DNA from 4 places in the Pseudomonas sp. 8(2025) genome. Region 1 is predicted to be linked to each of the others. Evidence: riboswitches for the same ligand, from Rfam matches in the RefSeq annotation. Region 1 holds a riboswitch; each other region holds the start of a gene.
What was found. A riboswitch is a leader RNA that binds a small molecule or an ion and turns the genes downstream of it on or off. The one in region 1 is predicted to bind cobalamin.

Region 1 (2,195 bases):
GGTAGTCCTCGGGCAATTGCTCGGCGGCGTCCGCCAGCAGCGCCAGGCTGGAATCGCCGCTGCACAGGATCACCAGCTCGGCGGGGGTTTGTCCCAGGTCGGCAATGTTGTCATCCGACACGAAACCGCCGGGCTGGGTCCTGAGCAGGTGCATGGCTTAGACGCTGAGTGCGGCGCGCAGTTGCGCTTCGAGCTGGGCGGCGTCCAGTTCCTGGCCGATCAGCACCAGGCGCGTGGTACGGGCCTCGTCGGCGCCCCACTTGCGGTCGAAGTGCTTGTCGAAGCGCGTGCCCACGCCCTGGATCAGCAGGCGCATCGGCTTGTTGGGGATCGCGGCGAAACCCTTGACCCGCAGGATGCCGTGCTTGACCACCAGTTGGGTCAGGGCGTCCAGCAGCAGGCTTTCGTCGGCCTGGGGCAGCTCGATGGAGATGGAATCGAAGGCGTCGTGATCGTGGTCGTCGTGATCGTCATCGCCGTCATGGTGATGGTCGTGATGGCTGTGGCGGCCGTCGATGTGTTCCTCGGAACCGGCACCCAGGCCCAGCAGCACATCCAGGGGCAGGCGACCGCTGCTGGCTTCGATGACCTTGACCGCCGGCGGCAGCTCCTCGGCCACTTCCAGGCGCACCTTGGCCAGGTCTTCGGGGCTGATCAGGTCGGTCTTGTTGAGGATCACCAGGTCGGCGCTGGACAGCTGGTCGGCGAACAGCTCATGCAGCGGCGATTCGTGGTCCAGGTTGGGGTCGAGCTTGCGCTGGGCGTCCACTTGATCGGGGAAGGCGGCGAAGGTGCCGGCGGCCACGGCCGGGCTGTCGACCACGGTGATCACCGCATCGACGGTGCAGGCACTGCGGATTTCCGGCCACTGGAAGGCCTGGACCAGAGGCTTGGGCAGCGCCAGGCCGGAGGTCTCGATGAGGATGTGGTCCAGGTCGCCACGGCGCGCCACCAGTTCGCGCATCACCGGGAAGAACTCCTCCTGCACGGTACAGCACAGGCAACCGTTGGCCAGCTCGTAGACTCGGCCGCTGGCCTCTTCCTCGGTGCAGCCGATGGCGCATTGCTTGAGGATTTCGCCGTCGATGCCCAGCTCGCCGAATTCGTTGACGATCACCGCAATGCGCCGGCCCTGGGCGTTGTCCAGCATGTGCCGGAGCAAGGTGGTCTTACCCGAGCCAAGGAAGCCGGTGACGATGGTGACGGGAAGTTTGGCCAGTGTTTTCATCGGATGCCCTTTGGCAAAAGGAGGCGGGCAAACGGGACGAGAACCGCAACGCCGGGCGCGCGGAGATTTCGCCACCGGATCACCCCGCCCGGTTGTAGTGAGAATCTTGGATCGAGGCAGGTCTCCTGGCTGAGGGCTTGCCAGTCGTCGGACCGGCGATTGCTGCGCCTTCCCACCGGCGTCGTCGACGCCCATGCAGTGGCCTTGCAGCAATCGAACCCTTCACAGTTGCGGGGGCAGCCGCGGCATCGACCGCGTTCCCTTCTTAGCTTCGACCCGTGGCCGAAGAACCTCGAAAGCGCAAGGCTACGCAGAGCCAGGGGGACGGTCAATCGACAATGCGCCCGTAGCAGCCGGCTTGCCGGCGAAAGAGCCATTGAACCTTGCGCGAGCGCGGCGCACACCTGCGCAGCGGTCACGGCAATTGACGCCCCTGCCCCGCCCATGATCTCCTACACACCTTGTTACGGGTGCCCCTTACAGGGTGAAACGGGAAACCGGTGAATCACGTGCTTAACTAAAAAGCCGTGGCCAGTCCGGTGCTGCCCCCGCAACGGTAAGCGAGCGAAGTGTCAGATCCACTGTGCCAAGGCATGGGAAGGCGACACTTGCTGGCACGGCATGACACAGCCCTGCCCCTCGCAAGCCCGGAGACCGGCCCGCAACACTTACATAACAACCCGCGGTGGGCGGGCGCTGTTGCAAACCCTGCGTGGCCATCACGCGGGGTTTTCCTGCGCCTCTACCCCGCTGACACTCCAGAGGGAAGCGCCATGTCGATCATCAGCAGCACCAGCCACTCCGCCAGCACGACCTCCACCCTGAGCCAGCGCCTGGTGGCCGCCATCGGCGCCTCGATCCTCGGCGCGTGCCTGGTGTACTTCGCCGGCTTCTCCCACATCGAGGCGGTGCACAACGCGGCCCACGACACCCGCCACAGCGCCGCCTTCCCTTGCCATTGAGACCT
Region 2 (2,195 bases), on a different contig from region 1:
ATCCCGACCCTGTTCCTGTGCAACGAGATGACCGGGCAGTCGCTGCTGTGCTCGCTGTTCCTGCGCCGCGATCACCGCCAGGGCTACACCGGCCGCCTGCTGTCCACCGCGCGCCTGCTGTTTGTCGCCGAATTCCCCCGGCTGTTCGGCGACAAGCTGGTGGCCGAACTGCGCGGCCAGCTCGACAGCCAGGGCCGCTCGCCGTTCTGGGACAGCCTGGGGCGGCACTTCTTCAAGATGGGTTTCCAGCAGGCCAATCGCCTGTCCAGCCACGGCAGCAAATCCTTCATCGCCGAACTGATGCCGCGCCAGCCGCTGTACACCTGCCTGCTCAGCCCCCAGGCGCAGGCCGCCATCGGCCAGGCCCACGCCAGCACCGAACAGGCGGTGAGCATCCTGCGCGACGAAGGCTTCAGCCATCAGGGCTGCATCGACATCTTCGATGGCGGGCCGCTGATCGAGGCCGAGGTGGCGAAGATCCGCAGCGTGCGCGAAAGCCAGACCCTGCCCCTGCTGGTGGGCACTCCGGATGCACAGGCGCCGGTGTGGCTGATTCACAACCGGCGCCTGGAAAGCTGCCGCATCACCGCCGCCCCCGGGCGCCTGGTTTCGGGTTGCCTACTGGTGGACCGGCTGACCGCCAAGCGCCTGCAACTGCAGCCGGGCGACTCGGTACGGGCGGTGCCGCTGCTGGCCTGCGAGTCACGCACGGCCCTGCACGCACAGCGGCACCTGGCCCCGCAAAGCGCCCTGCTCCTGTAGCCGCTGCCGCAGGCTCGGGCCGCGTTCGAAAGAACGGCCCGCAGGGGCGCGAAATCTCAAGACCGCTGAGGTGCTCGACATGAGACTGCCAAGCAAGGCCCTGCGGGCCTTTGCGCAGCCTCGCGGGCTCGGCAGCGGCTACAGAGGCGTCAGGGCGATGAATCCGGTAACACCTGGCGGCAGGCGCAACGTTGACGAACGCCGGGGCGGATGTTCATATGCCGCCCAGTTTCAGGTGCCTCCTGCCGCCGTGCAGGAGGTGAAACGGGAAACCGGTGCGCCCCTTTTCGGGCAAGTCCGGTGCTGCCCCCGCAACGGTAAGCGAGTGCTGCATTCAACAGGCCACTGTACCCAAGGTATGGGAAGGCGAATGCCGCCAGACTCGCAAGCCCGGAGACCGGCCTGTGACGTCTGTTTGGCAATCCTGCGGTGGGCGGGCATGGGCCGGTATGGTCGCGTGCCCGTGGCCGATACCCTCTCCTGCGTGCTTCCCGAAGACACTTTCGAGAAGACCAACAATGACAACACCTGACGCTTTCCTTGCACGCGACTGGCGTGCACCTGGCCGCACCATGAGCGGCGCCCTGCTCGGCTGCCTGTTCAGCCCCCTGCTGCTGGCGGACGACAGCCCCCTGACGCTGGACCGGCAATTTGTTTCCGCCCCCTCGGTGGAGTCCACCACGGTGGCCGAAATGGCCCGGTACGGCAGCAAGGTGGAGATCATCGACCGCCAGCAGATCGAACGCGCCGGCCCCAGCAGCGACATCACCCGGGTCCTGCAGATGTACGTGCCGGGGCTGTATGTGGCGCCCAAGAATGGCCCCTTCGACTACGGCACCTATTCCCTGCTGGGCGGGCGCAACGACGACACCCTGATCCTGCTGGAAGGCGTGCGCCTGAACAACCGCCTGTACGGCGGCCTGTACCTGGATACCCTGCCGGCCAACGCCATCGAGCGCATCGAGGTGCTCAAGGGTGGCCAGAGCCTGCTGTTCGGTACACAAGCGGTGTCCGGGGTGATCAACATCGTCACCCGCAGCCCGCAGACCCGCGACGTCTCCGGCGAGGTCAACCTGGGCCTGGACAGTTTCATGGGCAGGAGCGGCGACGCCCGCACCGAGCAAATCCTCAGCAACGGCCTGGGCGAGCTGGGGCTGTTGGCCTATGTCAGCCACAACGTCTCCGATGGCTACCAGCCATTTCGCAACAGCGCCTACAACGCCAACACCCGGGACAAGAAACGCAGCTATGAAGTGACCACCTTCGGCGCCAAGGCGATCCAGGGCCTTGGCGACGCTTCGCGGCTGGAACTGTTCTACCAGTACAGCGACGCCAACCTGGATTTCGCCCGCCCGGTGAACAACCGGAAAACCACCAACGACCGCATCCAGCAGATCGCCACCGCGACCTTCGAGCAGCGCCTGGGCGAAGGC
Region 3 (2,195 bases), on a different contig from region 1:
TTGGGTTCCGGCAGCTTGGGGTTGGGGCCGGTGCCGTCGGACACCTGCAGGCTGGAAGTTTCGCCGCAGGCGGCGAGGCCGGCGGCGATGGCGATCAGTAGGCTGTGCTGAAGCTTGAGCATGCGAATTTCCCTATGAGTGCACGGACGTCGTAGTCATAGAGAAGCATAGCCAGTCGATGGTTCCGCCCGATCAGCGGGCCTCCTTGAAGAGCACGGCGACGCCCGGGTGGTAGTGGCCGGCCTCGTTGTGCAGCTTGCGATAGGCGTAGGGGAAGTACCAGGCCACGGCGCAACAGTGCTCTTTCTGCAGTTCGTCGAGCATGTCCTGGAGCTCTTCCGGGGTAGCGCTGTGCTGGGATTTTTGTGGGGCAACGAACAGGCAACCCAGTCTCAGGTCGCTGGCGTAGCTGATCTTTCTTGCATCCTGGGCAACGTCCAGCAGTGCCTGGGTCAGGTTCAGGCTGTTGACCCTTGGCCAGCGCTGGGTGGCGTGGATGTAGGCGCGCTCTTCCTTGGTGGCCAGGTACAGGTCGGTGCGGGCGTTGCGCGCACCTTCTTCCTGCTGTTTCCTGCTGGGGCTGTGTTCCAGGCTGACCATCTCGGCCATCCAGGCCGCCGCGCTGAGCAGCCCGAGATTGGCCTGCTCGTCGAACCAGTAGGGCGTTTCGTTATCGCCGCGAACCGCGTTGTAGCGATCGATGCAATCGAACCAGCGTTCCAGCATCGGGCGCAGGAATTCCAGCTTCGGATTGCTGATGATCATGCCTTGCATCGAACTCACCCCTTATTGTTGTGTGGTTGGCGCCTGGGGCGCTGAAAAGTGGCTATTTGATATCATTGCTCTGAGTGTGGCACAAGATTGGCGTCAGTTTATTGATGCAGTGCAGTTTTGTGCCGGGGGCGACGGCCGGCTTTAATTGACGCTCCACCCCCAACCCTCTAACCTTCGCGACTTGTTTCAGGTGCTCTGTGGCCGGTGGCCGACAGAGTGAAACAGGGAAGCCGGTCAGGGTCTGTTCCAGTGATGGAGCCGACGACGATTCCGGCGCTGCCCCCGCAACGGTAGATGAGTCAAGACTGCGCCTGACGCCACTGTGTCAATGACACGGGAAGGCGCGCAGTCCGGCAGCCATGCCGCTCATGAGCCCGGAGACCGGCCTGATCCATCCAACGGCATCACGGTGGGCGATGCCAGGCTAGCGCCGTCTGTTCCTTTTCCCTGCCCCCCGTTCCCCAGCCCCAACGGAGAGCTGCCCCATGAGTGAATCCCCCGATCGTGACGAGCGCCATCTGGCGCGCATGTTGCGCAAAAAAGCCGTGATCGATGAACGCATTGCCAACTCGCCCAACGAATGCGGCCTGCTGCTGGTATTGACCGGCAACGGCAAGGGCAAGAGCAGCTCGGCCTTCGGCATGCTGGCGCGGTCCATGGGCCACGGCATGCAGTGTGGCGTGGTGCAGTTCATCAAGGGGCGTAACAGCACCGGCGAAGAACTGTTCTTCCGGCGTTTCCCCGAGCAGGTGCGCTTTCACGTGATGGGCGAAGGCTTTACCTGGGAAACCCAGGATCGCCAGCGCGATATCGCTGCGGCTGAAGCCGCCTGGGCGGTTTCCAGGGAGTTGCTGAGCAACCCGGATATTGGCCTGGTGGTGCTCGACGAGCTGAACATTGCCCTCAAGCACGGCTACCTGGACCTGGATCAGGTGCTCAGTGACCTGCAGGCACGTCCGCCCATGCAGCATGTGGTAGTGACCGGTCGCGGCGCCAAGCCGGAGATGATCGAGCTGGCCGATACCGTGACCGAGATGGGCATGGTCAAGCACGCCTTCCAGGCCGGGATCAAGGCGCAGAAAGGTGTCGAGCTGTGAGCGTGAATTCATGACTGATGTTCGTCATTGCCCGGCAGTGTTGATCGCCGCACCGGCTTCCGGCCAGGGCAAGACCACGGTGACCGCGGCCCTGGCCCGCTTGCACCGCAACCGGGGGCGCAAGGTCCGGGTCTTCAAGTGCGGCCCGGATTTCCTCGACCCGATGATTCTTGAGCGCGCCAGTGGTGCCGCGGTGTACCAGTTGGACATGTGGATGGTGGGCGAGCAGGAAAGCCGCCGTCTGCTCTGGGAGGCGGCGGGAGAGGCCGACCTGATTCTGATCGAAGGGGTCATGGGCCTGTTCGATGGCACCCCTTCCAGCGC
Region 4 (2,195 bases), on a different contig from region 1:
CATTCCAGGCCCTGCACCAGGATCTTCACCAGGTCCGCGACATAGACGAAGTCGCGGGTCTGCCCGCCATCGCCGAACAGGGTGATGGGCCGCCCGGCCTTGGCCCGCTCGCTGAAAATGCTGATCACCCCGGAATACGGCGATGAAGGGTCCTGGCGCGGGCCGAAGATATTGAAAAAGCGCAGGATCACCGGTTCCAGCCCATGCTGGCGGCGGTAGAAGTCCAGGTAGTACTCGCTGGCGAGCTTGTCCGCCGCGTAGGGCGTGAGGGGAGATTTAGGGGTGTCTTCGGCAATCGGCGTGCCCTCGCCGTTATTGCCATAGACCGCAGCACTGGAGGCGAACACCACGCGGCGGATACCGGCCGCGGTCATCGCCTCGCACAGGCGCAGGGTGGCGATGAAATTGCTCTGGTGGGTGGCCACCGGGTCTTCGACCGAAGCCTGGACCGACGCCACAGCAGCCAGATGCACCACGGCATCGCAGCCCTGAACGGCATCCGCCAGGAGTGCCGCATCGGCGGCATCCCCCACCAGCAGTTCCAGGCCAGCATCGCCCATGGGCAGATTGCCGACCTTGCCCGTGGAAAGGTCGTCCAGAACCCGCACCGCATAACCCTTGGCCAGCAGTGCATCCACGAGGTGAGAACCGATAAAACCAGCGCCCCCAGTAACCAGTATCCGTTCGGCAGACATAGATCATTCCAAAGAGAAAAACCGCGGCTACGCCGTCTGAAGCTAGCACAGCCAACGGATCAGCCCTGGCTACTTGCCATCCTGGCCATCATGTTTTGTTTGGCTGCTCTGCCCCATAGGCTGTTTCGCCTTTTTTCGGAGCAGAGTTCAGAGCTTTGGCGTCAAAAAAAAACTCAAGATAATCAATCGCTCAGCGCCGACATACTGGGTCAGAAAAGCAAAATCGTCAATAATGCGTCGATATTTGTCGATTATTTAAGCGCCAGGAAAAATAGGTCAATATATTGACTTTCCCAACATAAAGCGCTGAAACCGCCGCCGTAGCTGGCCACATGCCATTGACGCAAGGGCTCGGCAGTGCTCATATGCGCGCCAGTTTCAGGTGTCCCATGCCGCCGTGCATGGGGTTAAACGGGAAGCCGGTGCGTCATTTCGATGATCAGTCCGGCGCTGCCCCCGCAACGGTAAGCGAGCGAAGCATTCGACAGACCACTGTGCCAAGGCATGGGAAGGTGAATGCCTCATGACCCTCGCAAGCCCGGAGACCGGCCTGCAACTTCGTTTGACAACCCCGCGGTGGGCGGGCGCAGTCCGGTTTTCGTGGGCGCGGCTGCCCGCGATTCCCTATGCGTTGTTCCCTCCGGGATTCATTCATTCCTTACAAGTAGTAGGAATCGCATGTCCCGCACCTCCTTGCTGCAACACCTGGCGAGCCCCTCGCTGTGTTTCACCCTCCTGCCTTGCATGGCCTACCCGGCGCTGGCCTTGGCTGAACAGAAAACCTCCCTGGTCTTGCCCGAGACCCAAGTGAACGGAGTCTCCAGCGCCCCGCAAACCTCTCTGGACACGCCCCTGCCCGCCGGCTCGCGGCTGAACCTCACGGCCCTGGAGACTCCGGCCAGCACCAGCAGCCTGGGCAACGACGCCATCAGCAACCGCAACAACCTCACGGTGCAGGATGCCGTTACCCGCTCCCCCGGCATCACCAGCATCGCCACCCCGGGCAACGGCAATACCGCACTGTCGGCCCGCGGCTTTACCGGGCACTCCTCGGTGATGACCCTGTTCGACGGCGCGCGCCTGTACACCGGCGCCGGCAGCCAGACCTTCCCGGTGGACCCGTGGATGGTCGAGCGCATCGACGTGATCCGCGGCCCGGCCTCGGTGCTGTACGGGGAAGGCGCCACCGGCGCGGTGATCAACGTGATTGCCAAGAAGCCCTTCGACGGTGAGATCCACAACCACCTGCGCCTGGGCTATGGCTCCCATGATCGCCAGCAACTGGGCCTGGACAGCGGCGGCTCGCTGACCGATACCCTGAGCTACCGCCTGACCCTGAACCAGCAACAGAGCAATGGCTGGGTCGACCAGGGCCAGTCACGCAGCCTGGCACTCAGCGCGGCGTTACGCTGGCAAGCCACCGACGACCTCGGTTTCACCCTGGCCCATGAACGCGGTGAAAGCGAACCCGCCAGCTATTTCGGCACGCCGCTGATTGCC

Region 2: linked by a shared signal. The riboswitch ahead of ACUXVH_RS27085 (TonB-dependent receptor plug domain-containing protein) and the one ahead of cobW (cobalamin biosynthesis protein CobW) in region 1 are both predicted to bind cobalamin.
Region 3: linked by a shared signal. The riboswitch ahead of cobO (cob(I)yrinic acid a,c-diamide adenosyltransferase) and the one ahead of cobW (cobalamin biosynthesis protein CobW) in region 1 are both predicted to bind cobalamin.
Region 4: linked by a shared signal. The riboswitch ahead of ACUXVH_RS10725 (TonB-dependent receptor) and the one ahead of cobW (cobalamin biosynthesis protein CobW) in region 1 are both predicted to bind cobalamin.

What each region holds. Positions count from the first base shown of each region.
Region 1 covers NZ_JBQOIE010000017.1:29,652-31,846, reverse strand. Annotated here, with positions in the region: gene cobN (cobaltochelatase subunit CobN) at 1-154, opposite strand, end outside; gene cobW (cobalamin biosynthesis protein CobW) at 158-1,228, opposite strand; cobalamin riboswitch at 1,327-1,538, opposite strand; cobalamin riboswitch at 1,680-1,905, shown strand; gene ACUXVH_RS26405 (CbtB domain-containing protein) at 2,002-2,190, shown strand.
Region 2 covers NZ_JBQOIE010000018.1:56,785-58,979, forward strand. Annotated here, with positions in the region: gene ACUXVH_RS27080 (arginine N-succinyltransferase) at 1-762, shown strand, start outside; cobalamin riboswitch at 979-1,182, shown strand; gene ACUXVH_RS27085 (TonB-dependent receptor plug domain-containing protein) at 1,335-2,195, shown strand, end outside.
Region 3 covers NZ_JBQOIE010000019.1:27,117-29,311, reverse strand. Annotated here, with positions in the region: gene ACUXVH_RS27485 (PQQ-dependent sugar dehydrogenase) at 1-122, opposite strand, end outside; gene ACUXVH_RS27480 (hypothetical protein) at 193-774, opposite strand; cobalamin riboswitch at 946-1,178, shown strand; gene cobO (cob(I)yrinic acid a,c-diamide adenosyltransferase) at 1,260-1,871, shown strand; gene ACUXVH_RS27470 (cobyrinate a,c-diamide synthase) at 1,882-2,195, shown strand, end outside.
Region 4 covers NZ_JBQOIE010000004.1:241,474-243,668, forward strand. Annotated here, with positions in the region: gene ACUXVH_RS10720 (NAD-dependent epimerase/dehydratase family protein) at 1-695, opposite strand, end outside; cobalamin riboswitch at 1,059-1,263, shown strand; gene ACUXVH_RS10725 (TonB-dependent receptor) at 1,374-2,195, shown strand, end outside.